DNA from 3 places in the Obesumbacterium proteus genome. Region 3 is predicted to be linked to each of the others. Evidence: predicted binding sites of a transcription regulator. Region 3 holds the regulator's gene; each other region holds the start of a gene.
What was found. Region 3 encodes Fur, which represses iron uptake genes when iron is present. Its sites were predicted from a motif close to ATAATAATGAGAACNACTATCAA; they were not measured.
Positions count from the first base shown of each region.

Region 1: fhuF (siderophore-iron reductase FhuF) is a predicted target of Fur. The motif match lies at 1,307-1,329, and genes of this name have one in related genera.
Region 2: feoA (ferrous iron transporter A) is a predicted target of Fur. The motif match lies at 2,835-2,857, and genes of this name have one in related genera.

Region 1 covers NZ_CP014608.1:4,734,827-4,739,318, forward strand. The annotation lists gene DSM2777_RS22130 (GGDEF domain-containing protein) at 28-1,047, shown strand; gene fhuF (siderophore-iron reductase FhuF) at 1,363-2,154, shown strand; gene DSM2777_RS22140 (DUF805 domain-containing protein) at 2,288-2,662, shown strand; gene DSM2777_RS22145 (TonB-dependent siderophore receptor) at 2,999-4,492, shown strand, end outside.
Region 2 covers NZ_CP014608.1:1,001,941-1,006,432, forward strand. The annotation lists gene feoB (Fe(2+) transporter permease subunit FeoB) at 1-2,279, opposite strand, end outside; gene feoA (ferrous iron transporter A) at 2,394-2,678, opposite strand; gene DSM2777_RS04785 (Tex family protein) at 3,370-4,492, opposite strand, start outside.
Region 3 covers NZ_CP014608.1:2,477,206-2,481,697, forward strand. The annotation lists gene DSM2777_RS11815 (beta-N-acetylhexosaminidase) at 1-1,633, shown strand, start outside; gene fur (ferric iron uptake transcriptional regulator) at 1,904-2,353, opposite strand; gene fldA (flavodoxin FldA) at 2,673-3,200, opposite strand; gene ybfE (LexA regulated protein) at 3,322-3,597, opposite strand; gene ybfF (esterase) at 3,878-4,492, opposite strand, start outside.

The DNA.
Region 1 (4,492 bases), 2.3 Mb from region 3:
GACGACCTATTAAATAGCAAAAGCCATATGACATTTCTGCTATTTATCCTGTTAAATGGAGCTACATCGTTTTATGCGCTGCTCAATCCATTACAGACAGACCCGCCATATACGCTTGCGGGAATTGGCGTTTTTGTCTTTTGCCTATTTTCAGCCTTCTCATTGATATGGCATCGCGACAAATATCTGCTGAAGCTCAACGTCGCGTCGCTATTGCTAGGATTGCTGTGGTCTTTTCATATAGCTGCTAAATATCAGCATGTTGATGCCAACAGCCATGAATTTTTATTGATCAATCTGTTCAGCATATTCTTTATTGCTGCCGTCACGCTTTCTGACAACTTATTAGCGTTCTGCCTTAATGCCGTTCCCGTCGCAATGACCGTTATTGTGCTGGAAGACTTCCACAATATGACGCGCATTTTATTCGTTCTAACATTACCGATCATCGCACTGTCATTGCACCACGCAATGACGCGGCGGCGTGAGGCATTTACACGTAGGTTGGTCACTCAACTAGAACAAGACAGAGCGCGCTTCAGCGATCTCAGCATGATTGACCCCCTTACCACGTTGCTTAACCGCCGTGGTCTTGAGTTTCAATTCCATCATATGGGCAGCGATTGCGACACTGAGCATAAACATTTTGTCGTCATGTTAGATATTGATTTCTTTAAACTCTATAACGATCACTACGGTCATCAATACGGCGATATAGCGCTAAAAAGCATTGCTCAAATTATCAAAGAAGCCGTTCGTACCAGAGATTTGGCTATTCGTTATGGTGGCGAGGAGTTTTTACTTATTTTACGTGATGCGTCTGAAAGCCTCGCAATACAAATATGCGAGCATATTCGTTTGCACGTAGAACAGTTGGCGTTAATCAATGAATACCAGCCAAATGGAAGCAACGTGGTAACAATTTCAGCGGGGCTTTCTGAGATGTACGGCAATAATTTGGAAAATGCCATAACGCGTGCCGATCAGGCGCTGTACATATCAAAGCAGAAAGGTCGTAATAGAGTTTTATTGCAAAAAGAAACCTAATTTCTTTTTATAATCTGCTAGATAGGAAAATATTTTCTATCTAGCTAAGCACAGCCTATCCGCGATCGGTAGATAGGTTGGTTAAAATATAAATTATTATAAAAAATATAGTCCCGCACCGTAACTCACCTTTCCTTACTTGCCTATCTTATGGCGTCCACGATGTTGATGTCATTCATCTAGCTTCGTCATCACTATCGATTTGCGATTTCACCCAATTGGACGCTATGACACATTTCGTTCAATCACCATCTTGCGATTGATAATAGTTATCAGTACTATTGCGTTTTGATACTTAATCTCTAGGGTGTTGTGGTGAAGATAACTGCGCTGACTGAGTTTGATGCCTACTTTCCAGCCGTCTTTCCTGCTTTTCCGCCAGAAGCGGAAGAGCTGACTGCGCTTTTTAGCCAACACTACCCTCATTTTCTCACCACGTTTCTGATTGATGAATCCGCTGCTAACCACGATTTATCCGCTATGCAGTGGTCAGCCGCAGAAACCTACGCCAAGCTCATGGCAAGCTATCAGCAAGAACACTACGCTGAATACCCCGACAAAACGCCGGAAGCCAAACCGTTAGAATCCCTGTGGGCGCAATGGTATTTTGGTTTATTGGTGCCCCCGATGATGCTGTTGCTGCTCCAGCAATCAGCGCCTCTCGACCCGCATATTCGGCAGTTCAAAGTTCGTTTTCATGAAAGCGGGCGCCCTGAGGCATTTATCTATTATCCGCAGTTAATGGCAGGAGATGCCCGTAACAGCACTCCGCTACAGCGTATGGTGTCCTTGGTTGAGCGTCATCTGATCCCAGCGGTAAACGCGATTGCCCGCCAAGGTGTTTTGAACGCCAAGCTGATGTGGAGCAATATTGGCTATGTGATGCATTGGTATTTAGGGGAATTACGCCCCTTGCTTGGCGATGCGCTTTTCTCACAGCTTGAACAAGCTCTCTTTTTCTCTGCCTCTTTCCCCGATGGCCAAGATAACCCACTCTATCGCACCGTACTAATGCGTAACGGCACTATCCAGCGCCGTACCTGCTGCCAACGCTATAAGCTGCCTAAGATGAAAGAGTGCGGTGATTGCCCGCTCACGCTGGGTTAGAAAGACGGAGTCAACTTAAAACATTCTTATCTATTACTACTAAATCAAGTAATAGCTTTCTTGATCGGCGTCAGAAGAACTCCCCCTCCATTACGTATCCTTGTGCGACTTAAAAACAAAGGATATGTTTTCAATGAATTGGTATATCAAGGCATTAAAAGATTACGCTAACTTTAATGGTCGGGCCCGCCGCAAAGAATATTGGATGTTTGGCCTTATCAACGGCATCGTGTGCGGGATCATATTTGCACTAGCACTCATATCAGGCAGCGCTATCATAAACGTTATCCTGATCTTGTATGTACTTGCGGTTGTCATCCCTAGTATGGCGCTCACAGCCAGAAGATTGCATGACACTGAGCATTCTGGCTGGTTTTACTTTGTTAGCTTCATTCCTTTAGTTGGACCAATCATTCTACTGATCTATCTCTGCAAAGCAGGAACCACGGGCGCGAACCGTTATGGCGCAGACCCAAAAGCTGAGCAACCTGCTGGCATCATTCAATAAGATCGCATCACCACTAACCCACCCATCGGTGGGTTAGACTGCCTTATATATAAATAGAATTAATACCTCATCTGTTAATAACCATTACTCGATTAATTTCATTGAGTTATTTATGGTTATTCTTCAACATTCCTTATTAATTCGTGATGAAGATCACAAAGAAAAATAGTTTTCCCTCATCAGCTCGAAGAAAAGCTACCAAAGCTAACGAGAATAATTATCATTCTGTATCGCATTTGATAAAGCGATGTCATTGACTGGTTAACATCCGGCGATGACCAGATTGCTCACAATTAATTATTAGATCTTCGTGCTTTTTCAAGCAGGGATAATTAGATGAAATACAAAGCGTTTATTAACTCTTCGCTGAAAGCGGCATTGCCAATCGGTTGTTTGGTATTCCCTTTGAGCGCCTTTGCGGATACAGCAACTGATGCCGCAGCACCAAACAATGAAGACAAAATCGTTGTCAGCGCCAAATCCAGTCTCCCACCTCTGGGAAGCTACGAAAACACCGGCACCAAATCCGATCTGACCGCGCAGGATACTCCGCAAACCATCAACACCGTTGAAGGCCAAGAGCTTGATGAGCGCGGTATCAGCTCACTGAACGAAGCTTTGCGCTACGTATCGGGCGTAACCACTGAAAACCGTGGTGGCGCGATCACTCGTTTTGATGAATTCACCATTCGCGGATTCAAAAACAGCGAAAACTATCTCGACGGCCTACAACTGCCTTACAACGAATGGAACATTCAAGGCCAAGTTGATACCTACATGCTCGATCGTATCGAAGTTATGAAAGGCCCCGCATCAGTTTTATACGGTAACGCCTCACCCGGCGGTATCGTCAACATGATCAGTAAGAAACCACAGAAAAACCAAAATACCGATGTAGAATTCGATACCGGCAGTGATAATCGTCGCGAAGGGAAAATCGACTCTACCGGTCAAATTGGCGACAGCGACGTTAGCTACCGCTTTGTGGGCTTAGCCGGTGCCGTTGATGGGCAAGCCGAAGGTTCCAAAAATGAACGCTATCTGTTAGCCCCTTCTCTACGTTGGGATATCGACGATAACAATAGCCTGTTGGTACAAGCTTTCTTCCAAAACGATCCTAATGCCGGCGTTTATACCTCTCTGCCAGGCGAAGGCACCTTCAAGTATTCTCCTTACGGCAAACTGCCAACTGACGTTTATCTGGGCGATCACAATTGGGAAGCCTATAAGCGTAAACAAGAGTCTGTCGGCTACCAGTTCGATCACCGCTTCAGCGATGAGTGGTCTTTCACGCAGAAAGCCCGCTTTATGCACATTACGGCCTATCAGGAAAACACCTACAGCACCGGTCTTGCTGATGATGGCCGCACTCTCGGTCGTCGTATGTACATGACCGATGAGAGCATGGACTCCTTCAACATTGATAACCAGATTGCCGGTAAATTTGATACCGCGTTCCTGCGCCACAATGTATTGCTGGGCTTCGATTACCAGTGGCAGAACAACAAAACCGAGTATCAGGATGCCGCTGCGCCAAGCATCGATATCTTCGATCGCAATAACAATGAGATTAACCGCGGCAATATTGCTTGGGATCCGTCACTCGCCACCAACGTGCGCTATTCAATGCACCAGAACGGCTACTACTGGCAGGACTCTATCGATCTCGACAAGCTGACCATCTTGGCCGGTGGTCGCTATGACCAATACGAGAAGCGCACCTACGGCCTGCAATACGGCGCTAATACAGATGAAACCTTCTCTCAAAGCAAATACACCCAGCGCTATGGCGCGATGTATCACTTTGAAAACGGGATCTCCCCGTATGTT
Region 2 (4,492 bases), 1.5 Mb from region 3:
CTGGCCGGATCATTGACTAAGCGTACCGTCACACGGTCGCGTGAGCGGCGTAGTGCAACTAACACCAGCGCATTGAATATCACCACCGCAGCAATCGTGATTGAACTGTACTGCGGATGAGAGGCGAAATTAGCCACCTGATAGAAGACGGCTGCCAATGAGTAGGCTACGTTGAGGCCCCAGAGAATGGAGAAGGTCATCCAGCCACGGCTGCTTTCACGCGCAATTGCACCCATTACCGATACACAAGGCACATACAACAGCACGAAGATCAGATAAGCATAGGCGGCGCTGGCGCTGCCGAATTTGCTGCCCATCACGCCCATGGAGCCAGATTCCATTTCACCGTCGCCTTTGCTGGCTTCAATTGGGTTAGCAAATACGCTTAGGCTGAAGGTGTCTTTCAGGCTCTGCCAAGTTTCGCTAACGGCACCTTCAAGTCCGCCAATCAAGCTGTATGCGGCAGGGTCAAACTCTTCCTCATGGATTTGTTCAGCGGTATACAGGGTATTCAACGTACCCACGACCACTTCTTTCGCCATTGCGCCGGTGACTAAACCGACGGTGGCCTGCCAGTTGTCGCTATGCACGCCAATCGGTTTCAGCAACGGCGTCATCACTTTACTCACGGAAGCCAGCGCCGAGTCGTTGATGCTATCAACGGCTTTACCGCTAAAGGAGAAGCTATTGAGTGCGCCAATGAAGATACTGACGATGATGATGACTTTACCGGCGCGCATCACGAAGCCTTTCAGGCGCTGCCAAGTTTGCAGTAGCAGGCTTTTCAGGTGTGGTACGTGATAAACCGGCAGTTCCATCACGAACGGCGAGGCTTCGCCACGCATGATCGTGTGTTTGAGCATCAGTCCGGTCAGAATCGCCATCACGATACCGAGCATATACAGCGAGAAGACGACCAGTGCGCCGCCCTGACCAAAGAATGCGGCAGAGAAGACGGCAAAGATGGCCAAGCGTGCCCCGCAGGACATGAACGGCGCCATCAATACGGTGATTAAACGTTCACGAGGCGCATCCAGAGTACGAGCACCCATAACGGAAGGCACGTTGCAGCCGAAGCCAACGATTAACGGCACGAATGATTTACCCGGTAAGCCCAACGCCTGCATCATGCGGTCAACCACGAAGGCGGCACGCGCCATGTAACCGGAATCCTCAAGGAAGGAGAGGAATAGGTACATCATGCCGATTTGTGGCACGAGCGGCAGCACGGTGTTAATACCGCCACCGATCCCTTGTGCAAGGAAAATGGTTAGCCATTCTGGGAAGTGCAAGGTGTAGCCAACCCATTGCAAACCCTGAATAAAGATGGTTGATGAACCCACATCAAACAGCGGCTGAAGTGCGCCACCGATGTTGATCGCCAGAACGAACATCACATACATCACCAGCAGAAAAATAGGTATTCCCAGCCAGCGGTTAAGAATGATGCGGTCCAGTTTTTCCGTCAAAATATTCGGCAGTGCGGTGGCCGTGTTGCTCACAGAATCACAGATGTCGGTGATACTTTTATAGCGTGAGTCAGCAATGATCAGCGCCGGATCTTCGTTAAGGGTACGCTTTAGCGTTTCCTGAACTTCTGGCAGGATTTTCAACGCATTGCTGGCGCGAGTGGAGCTATAGATATCCCCTTCGAGCAGTTGCAGCGCTAACCAGCGACGTTGCTGAACGGCAAGCGTATCCGGCATGGCCTGAGACAGACGATCAACCTGACCCAACAGCAGCGGCGGGTATTCAACCAATGCTTCAACGGCGCAGGTAGGAGGCAAATCAATGGCTTTTTTCAGCTCAGCAATACCGTTGGCACGCGTCGATACTAAAGGAATGACCGGGCAACCAAGGCGCTTGGACAGCGCATCGATATCAATATCAATTTTCTGGCTGCGAGCAATATCCAGCATATTCAGTGCGATGATGCATGGAATACCCAGCTCAAGCAGCTGCAGTGTCAGATAGAGGTTGCGCTCTAGGTTAGATGCATCAACCACGTTGATGATTAAATCAGCGTCGCCGCTCAGGATATAGTGGCAAGCAATCTGCTCGTCCAGCGACGTTTGCTCAGAAATCGTGGTCAGGGAGTAAGTCCCTGGTAGATCCACCAGTTTGACCTGATTTTCTAGGGTAGAAAAATGGCCTTCCTTGCGCTCCACGGTGACGCCAGCCCAGTTACCTACGCGCTGGCGAGCGCCCGTAAGCTGGTTGAACAACGTGGTTTTTCCCGAGTTGGGGTTACCAATTAACCCGATGGTGAGCTGTTTCATAATCCAACATTGTATGAGAAGAGTTTGTAGTCGACGACAAGGCCACAGGCCGTAATGTCGCCATCCCTAAAAATGGCTGCGGGTAAAAAGTCAGCAGCAAAATGAATCGTTTTGTTATGCGCCGTTGGCGGTGATCTGTGAGGCAATGACGTTAGCCTGATTGGCGTCCACCTGAGCGATTGGCTCAATCATCAATAACTCCAGATCTTTTTTACGCAGCACAAGGCTGACGCGACGAGATTTCACTTCAATGGGATCGCCTAGCGGTGCAATACGTACCACGCTAAATGGAGAACCAGGCAAAAAACCCAGAGAAAGTAATTTCTGACGATAGGCAGGGCTAATTAAAGGCGAGAAGCCAATGATTTTATATTGGTGGCCCGGAAGAAGCTGATGCATAAAAAACCTTCTTACATTCGGTAATTTGCTACGAGGAAACACTCGGGTCTGAAGCTTATAGGTCAGACAGGAGAACCGGATTATCTTTATCCTTGGCGATAGCGCCGTGCATTCTAGATAGGTGATGCAAGTTGGCAACGGAGAATGCGTAAAATAATAATATTGAGAATTATTATTATAATCACAGAACAAAAACCGCCGAGCTCATACTGAAGTGTGTTTCCAGCTCTCTCGGCGTTTCAACTATGATTCGGTCCTTATTATGCCGTTTTAGCACTATTTTTCAGCTATCGCAAATGAGAATCATTGGTTAAAACGGTTAAGGATTTGTTCTTATTTTCATGATTTATGCGTTTGAAATAAGACGATATCAAGACCATATATTCAATATATTTGATGGAATCAATAGCAAAAGTAAGGGTAAGCAGTTAGTTAAGAATTAATAATGGCGGTTTAACTGCGTGGCGGGAATATTTGTGTGTTAATAAAACTGAGTTTCGAAATATTAACGGTGTTAAAAATTACGCTGTAAAAATAAATCCATTAACTATTTATTTTCAATGTATATACATATGCATTTGCGCTCTGCGTGCGTAATTGCAATGAATACTCATTTAGATTTGTAAATTGTGATGCATCTCACTTTCCCTCGCAATAATGGCAAGGGAAAGGAGATTGGCTTATTGCGCGGTTAGCGCTTCATTTTGCCAAAGGCGGCGGCCAGCGCGTCGCCCATTGCGCTGTTATTACCGCTGTCTGGTTTTTTGTCATTTCTCGCTTGGCGAGCCTGATTGTTCGCCGGACGTTGACGATCTGGCGTGCGTTCTGTGCTGCTGCGACGAGAACCGCTTTCGCCCGGTTGTTCGTCCAAACGCATCGTCAATGCAATACGTTTACGCTGCAAATCGACTTCCATCACTTTGACCTTAACAATGTCGCCAGCTTTCACGACTTTATGCGGATCGTCGACAAACTTATCTGCCAGTGAAGAAATATGCACCAAGCCATCTTGGTGAACGCCGATATCAACAAAGGCACCAAAGTTGGTGACGTTGGTGACTGAGCCTTCCAGAATCATACCCAGTTGTAGGTCGTTCATGGTTTCAACGCCGTCGGCAAAGGTCGCGGTTTTGAACTCAGGGCGCGGATCGCGTCCTGGTTTTTCCAGTTCCTTGATGATGTCGGTGACCGTTGGCACACCAAAACGCTCGTCGGTAAACTCGCTAGCCTTCAGGCCGCGCAGCTCCGTTGGATTGCCCATCAACTCCTGTAGACTTTGGCGTGTGGCTGCCAAAATACGTTCAACGATAGGATAGGCTTCCGGGTGAACGGTTGATGCATCCAGCGGATTGTCACCGTGGTTAATACGCAGGAAGCCAGCACATTGCTCGAACGCTTTAGGGCCTAAGCGGCTGACTTTCAACAGCTGTTCACGGTTGCTGAAACGGCCATTTTCGTCACGCCATCCGACGATATTTTGCGCCATCAAACGAGTGAGCCCTGCAACGCGAGCCAACAGCGGAACTGATGCGGTGTTGAGATCGACGCCAACGGCGTTCACGCAGTCTTCTACGACGGCATCAAGTTTTCGTGCCAGCTGGGTTTGGCTAACGTCGTGCTGATACTGGCCGACCCCGATTGATTTCGGATCGATTTTCACCAGCTCAGCCAGTGGATCTTGCAGACGGCGTGCGATAGATACCGCTCCGCGAATCGACACGTCCAAGTCTGGGAACTCTTGCGCCGCGAGCTCAGACGCTGAATAAACGGATGCGCCTGCTTCGCTGACGATAACTTTTTGGCCTTTGACCTCA
Region 3 (4,492 bases):
GCGTAACTTCCATTCCAAAGAAGCGGTACACCGTCTGCTAGATCAGATGGCGGCGTATAAGATGAACAAATTCCACTTCCATCTGACCGACGATGAAGGCTGGCGTATTGAGATCCCCGGTCTGCCAGAGCTTATCGATGTGGGCTCAAAACGCTGTCACGACCTGAGCGAAAAAGAGTGCCTGCTACCACAGCTAGGTTCTGGGCCTGATGCTAACAATAATGGCACTGGCCATCTGACCCGCGCCGAATATATCGATATCGTGAAATATGCTCAGGCGCGTCAGATTGAAGTGATCCCTGAAATCGATATGCCTGCGCATGCGCGTGCCGCTGTGATTTCAATGGAAGCGCGTTATGACAAACTGAAAGCCGCTGGTGACGAGAAGGGCGCTAACGAATTCCGTTTGGTTGATCCAACGGATACGTCAAACACCACGTCTGTGCAGTTCTACGATCGTAAGAGCTATTTGAACCCATGCTTAGATTCTTCTAAGCGCTTTGTCGATAAAGTGATTGGCGAAGTAGCGCAGATGCACAAAGAGGCGGGGCAGCCGTTAACCACGTGGCACTTCGGCGGTGATGAAGCTAAAAACATCCGCTTAGGGCCGGGTTATCAGGATAAGAATGGCAAGATTGAGCCGGGTAAAGGCATTATCGATCAAAGCAAAGAAGATAAACCATGGGCGCAGTCTCAGGTTTGTCAGACCCTAATCAAGAGCGGCAAAGTGGAAGATATGGAACATCTCCCAAGCCACTTTGCGATTGAAGTTAGCCAGATCGTCAATAAGCACGGCATTGAAAAAATGCAGGCGTGGCAGGATGGTCTGAAAGATGCCAAAGATGCGAAGGCATTTGCCACCAAGCGCGTGGGCGTCAACTTCTGGGATACGCTCTATTGGGGCGGTTTTGATACCGTCAACGACTGGGCGAACAAAGGCTACGAAGTAACGGTTTCTAACCCAGACTACGTCTACATGGATTTCCCGTATGAGGTGAATCCACAGGAAAATGGCTACTACTGGGGAACTCGCTTTAACGATGAGCGTAAGATCTTCAGCTTCGCGCCAGACAACATGCCACAGAACGCGGAAACTTCCGTAGACCGTGACGGCAATTTCTTTACCGCGAAAAGCGATAAGCCATGGCCGGGCGTTTATGGACTCTCAGCGCAGCTGTGGAGTGAAACTACGCGCACTGACGAAATGATGGAGTATAAAATCTATCCTCGCGTTATGACGGTGGCGGAGCGTGGATGGCATCGCGCGGGCTGGGAGCAGGACTACAAAGCGGGCCGCGAATATAAAGGCGGTGAAACCAATCTGGTAGATAAAAAATCTCTGCTGAGCGATTGGCAGCGCTTTGCAAACCTGATGGGGCAGCGTGAGCTGGCGAAAATGGATAAAGCCGGTGTGGAATATCGCCTGCCGGTTCCTGGGGCAAAAGTCGTGGGCGGGAAATTGGAAGCCAACATTGCGCTGCCAGGGCTGGGGATTGAATACTCCGTAGACGGCGGCAAGCAGTGGCAGCGTTATGATGCTAAAGCTCAACCGACCGTTTCTGGTGACGTTCAAATTCGTTCAGTGAGCCCAGATGGTAAACGCTATAGCCGCGTAGAACCGGTACAGGCGTGATATCCAAATAGGTAAGTTCGGTATTTCCTGCCCCGGTGGGGTAGGGAATAGCGCAATAACGTATTAATGCAGTGGTTCTTAATACCGTTTCATCATCATTATTGTTGCTATGGTATCTGCCGAAGCCATATGAGTGATTTAGTTGTGAGTTGCTTAGCCCCCTGCCTGAGGGGCTTTTTTTTGTCTGTTTTTTGCCGAGAAAACGGATTCTTTGGATTTCAGGCAATAAAAAAGCGACCCTCAGGTCGCCTCATTTACACTCGCGTGTTTTTACTCTCTGCCATCGTGCAGACTTTCGTCTTCGCGGCAATCACCCTCAGCGCAGTGACCATACAGGTACAGGCTGTGGTTGGTCAGCTGGATACCATATTTTTTAGCAATTTCGTGCTGACGTTTTTCGATGGAATCGTCGCTAAACTCGATCACTTTACCGCAGTCTAAGCAGATCAGATGATCATGGTGATGCTGTTGGGTCAGTTCAAATACAGATTTTCCGCCTTCAAAATTGTGACGAGTCACAATTCCAGCCTCGTCGAACTGGTTCAGTACACGGTAAACGGTGGCTAAGCCGATTTCTTCACCCATATCGATCAGCTTCTTATACAGGTCTTCTGCGCTGACGTGATGGCAAGTTGGATCTTGCAGAACTTCCAGAATCTTAAGACGCGGAAGCGTGACTTTAAGTCCAGCCTTCTTTAAAGGAGTGTTGTTATCTGTCATTCGGATTCTGTCCCGTTACTTAGCTCGAAGACGTTTAGGATAGCCTGCATTTGCTGCCAGCGTTGCCCTAATTGTCACCGAACTGAAAATATAATTGAGATTCATTATAAAGCTGATGGCGGTAAATGGAAACCGCAGTGTGTTAACAACTTGGACGGAACTACAGGGTGGAAATAAAACGTAACACACTGACAAATATGTAACTCTGCTGGTGGCGGGGGCTAGAGCGAGAAAAATGAGTTACATAGATGTTGCAAATTGCTTTCGCCAATCGCTGAAATACCCGCTGGCTTATGCAGTCAGCGGGTTCAATTTCATGTTAGCCAGCCAGTTCAGCCAAGCTCATCTCTTCGGAGATTTGTTTCACCCACGCATCAACACGCGTTGCGGTGAGTTCAGGCTGGCGATCTTCGTCAATAGCCAAACCAACGAAGGTTTTGTCATCAACCAGCGCTTTAGACGCTTCAAAATGGTAACCCGCAGTTGGCCAGTGACCAACGATGGTCGCGCCGCGTGGCTCGATCAAATCACGGATGGTGCCCATTGCGTCGCAGAAGTACTCTGCATAGTCTTCTTGGTCGCCGCAGCCAAACAGAGCAACCAGTTTACCGTTGAAGTCGATCTCTTCCAGAGAAGGGAAGAAATCATCCCAGTCACACTGAGCTTCGCCGTAATACCATGTTGGGATGCCAAGCAGAAGAATATCGAATGCTTCGATGTCTTCTTTGCTGCTTTTGGCAATGTCATGAACTTCAGCAACGTCTTTTCCGAGTTGCTTTTGGATCATCTTAGCGATGTTTTCCGTGTTGCCCGTGTCGCTGCCAAAGAAAATGCCTACGATTGCCATGTCGCGTTTATACCTTTTATATCAAATAATTAAACTAGAATCTTGAGAAAGACCAGTACGTACTTTACGCACTATAGCACTTTAAACCGTATCGATTTGTCGTCATTGTGTGCTGGTGGCGTTAAGATTTTAAAATCTGATTGAGTAAAATTTGTTCAATCAATTCACTGCGGCTAATGTTTTGTTCTTGAGCCAAACGATTCAGCATTTCAACCGCTTCTTCGTTAATTTTTAGCTCGACGCGACGCAGTCCTTTCACTTTATCGCGGCGCAGTTGGTTGCGTTTGTTAATTCTTAGCTGTTCATCCCGAGATAACGGGTTGGTTTTCGGGCGACCCGGACGACGTTCATCTGCGAACAGATCCAGAGTCGTGCGGTCCGTTTGTTCTTTGGCCATATCAGGTAGCGGTACTACAAGGAGAATTTTGAATCTGCGTAACGAATCAGATCATGATTAACATACTAGGGCCATTCACCCTTTACCGGCACTATCCTTGAACAGCAAAACTGCCTGCCAGAATAATAGCGCGCCATAATACCCTAGCGCCCCCAGCCGCGACAATCCTTAATCTTACTTACCTCACTGATGAATGGTGTTTTTTTCTACAGTGAGGCGGCGGTGAGGCTGAAGTTTGGGTTAAGTTAGGTCGTGAAGACGACAAATTAAGTGGTTTGGCTTATTCATCGCTGTCGAGAAAACGATGCAGCGTGCGTAGCACCAGCTCGGGTTTTTCCGCATGCAGCCAGTGGCCCGTACCGGCAATCACGTGAGCTCTGGCATGGGGAAACTGGCGAGCAATGGCTGCGCGATGAATATCTTGAATATAGGGCGATGAGCCACCTTTGATAAACATCGCAGGGCCTTGGTAAGGCGTGACTTCTTGCCAGCCGACGATATTTTCGTATTGATCCCACAGCACCGGCACGTTAAATAGCCACTCGCCATCCTGAAAAGACTTCAGCAAAAACTGTATCACGCCTTCTTCGTTGATATAGCCGCGCATGATTTCAGCGGCCTCTTGGCGGCGCGCCACCTGTGCCTCCGTCACCGCGTTGATGGCAGCAAAAATCGTATCGTGACGACGAACCTGATAATCAACGGGCGCAATGTCCAGCAAGGCAAGGCGACGAATACGTTCGGGAGCAAGCGCGGCCAGCGTCATGGCGGCTTTTCCACCCATTGAGTGCCCAATGACATCCAACTGTGACAAAGAAAGATCGTCAATCAGCGCCAGTAAATCCTCGGCCATCGCGGCATAATCCATGCGCTCTGAGCGCGGTGAGTGCCCGTG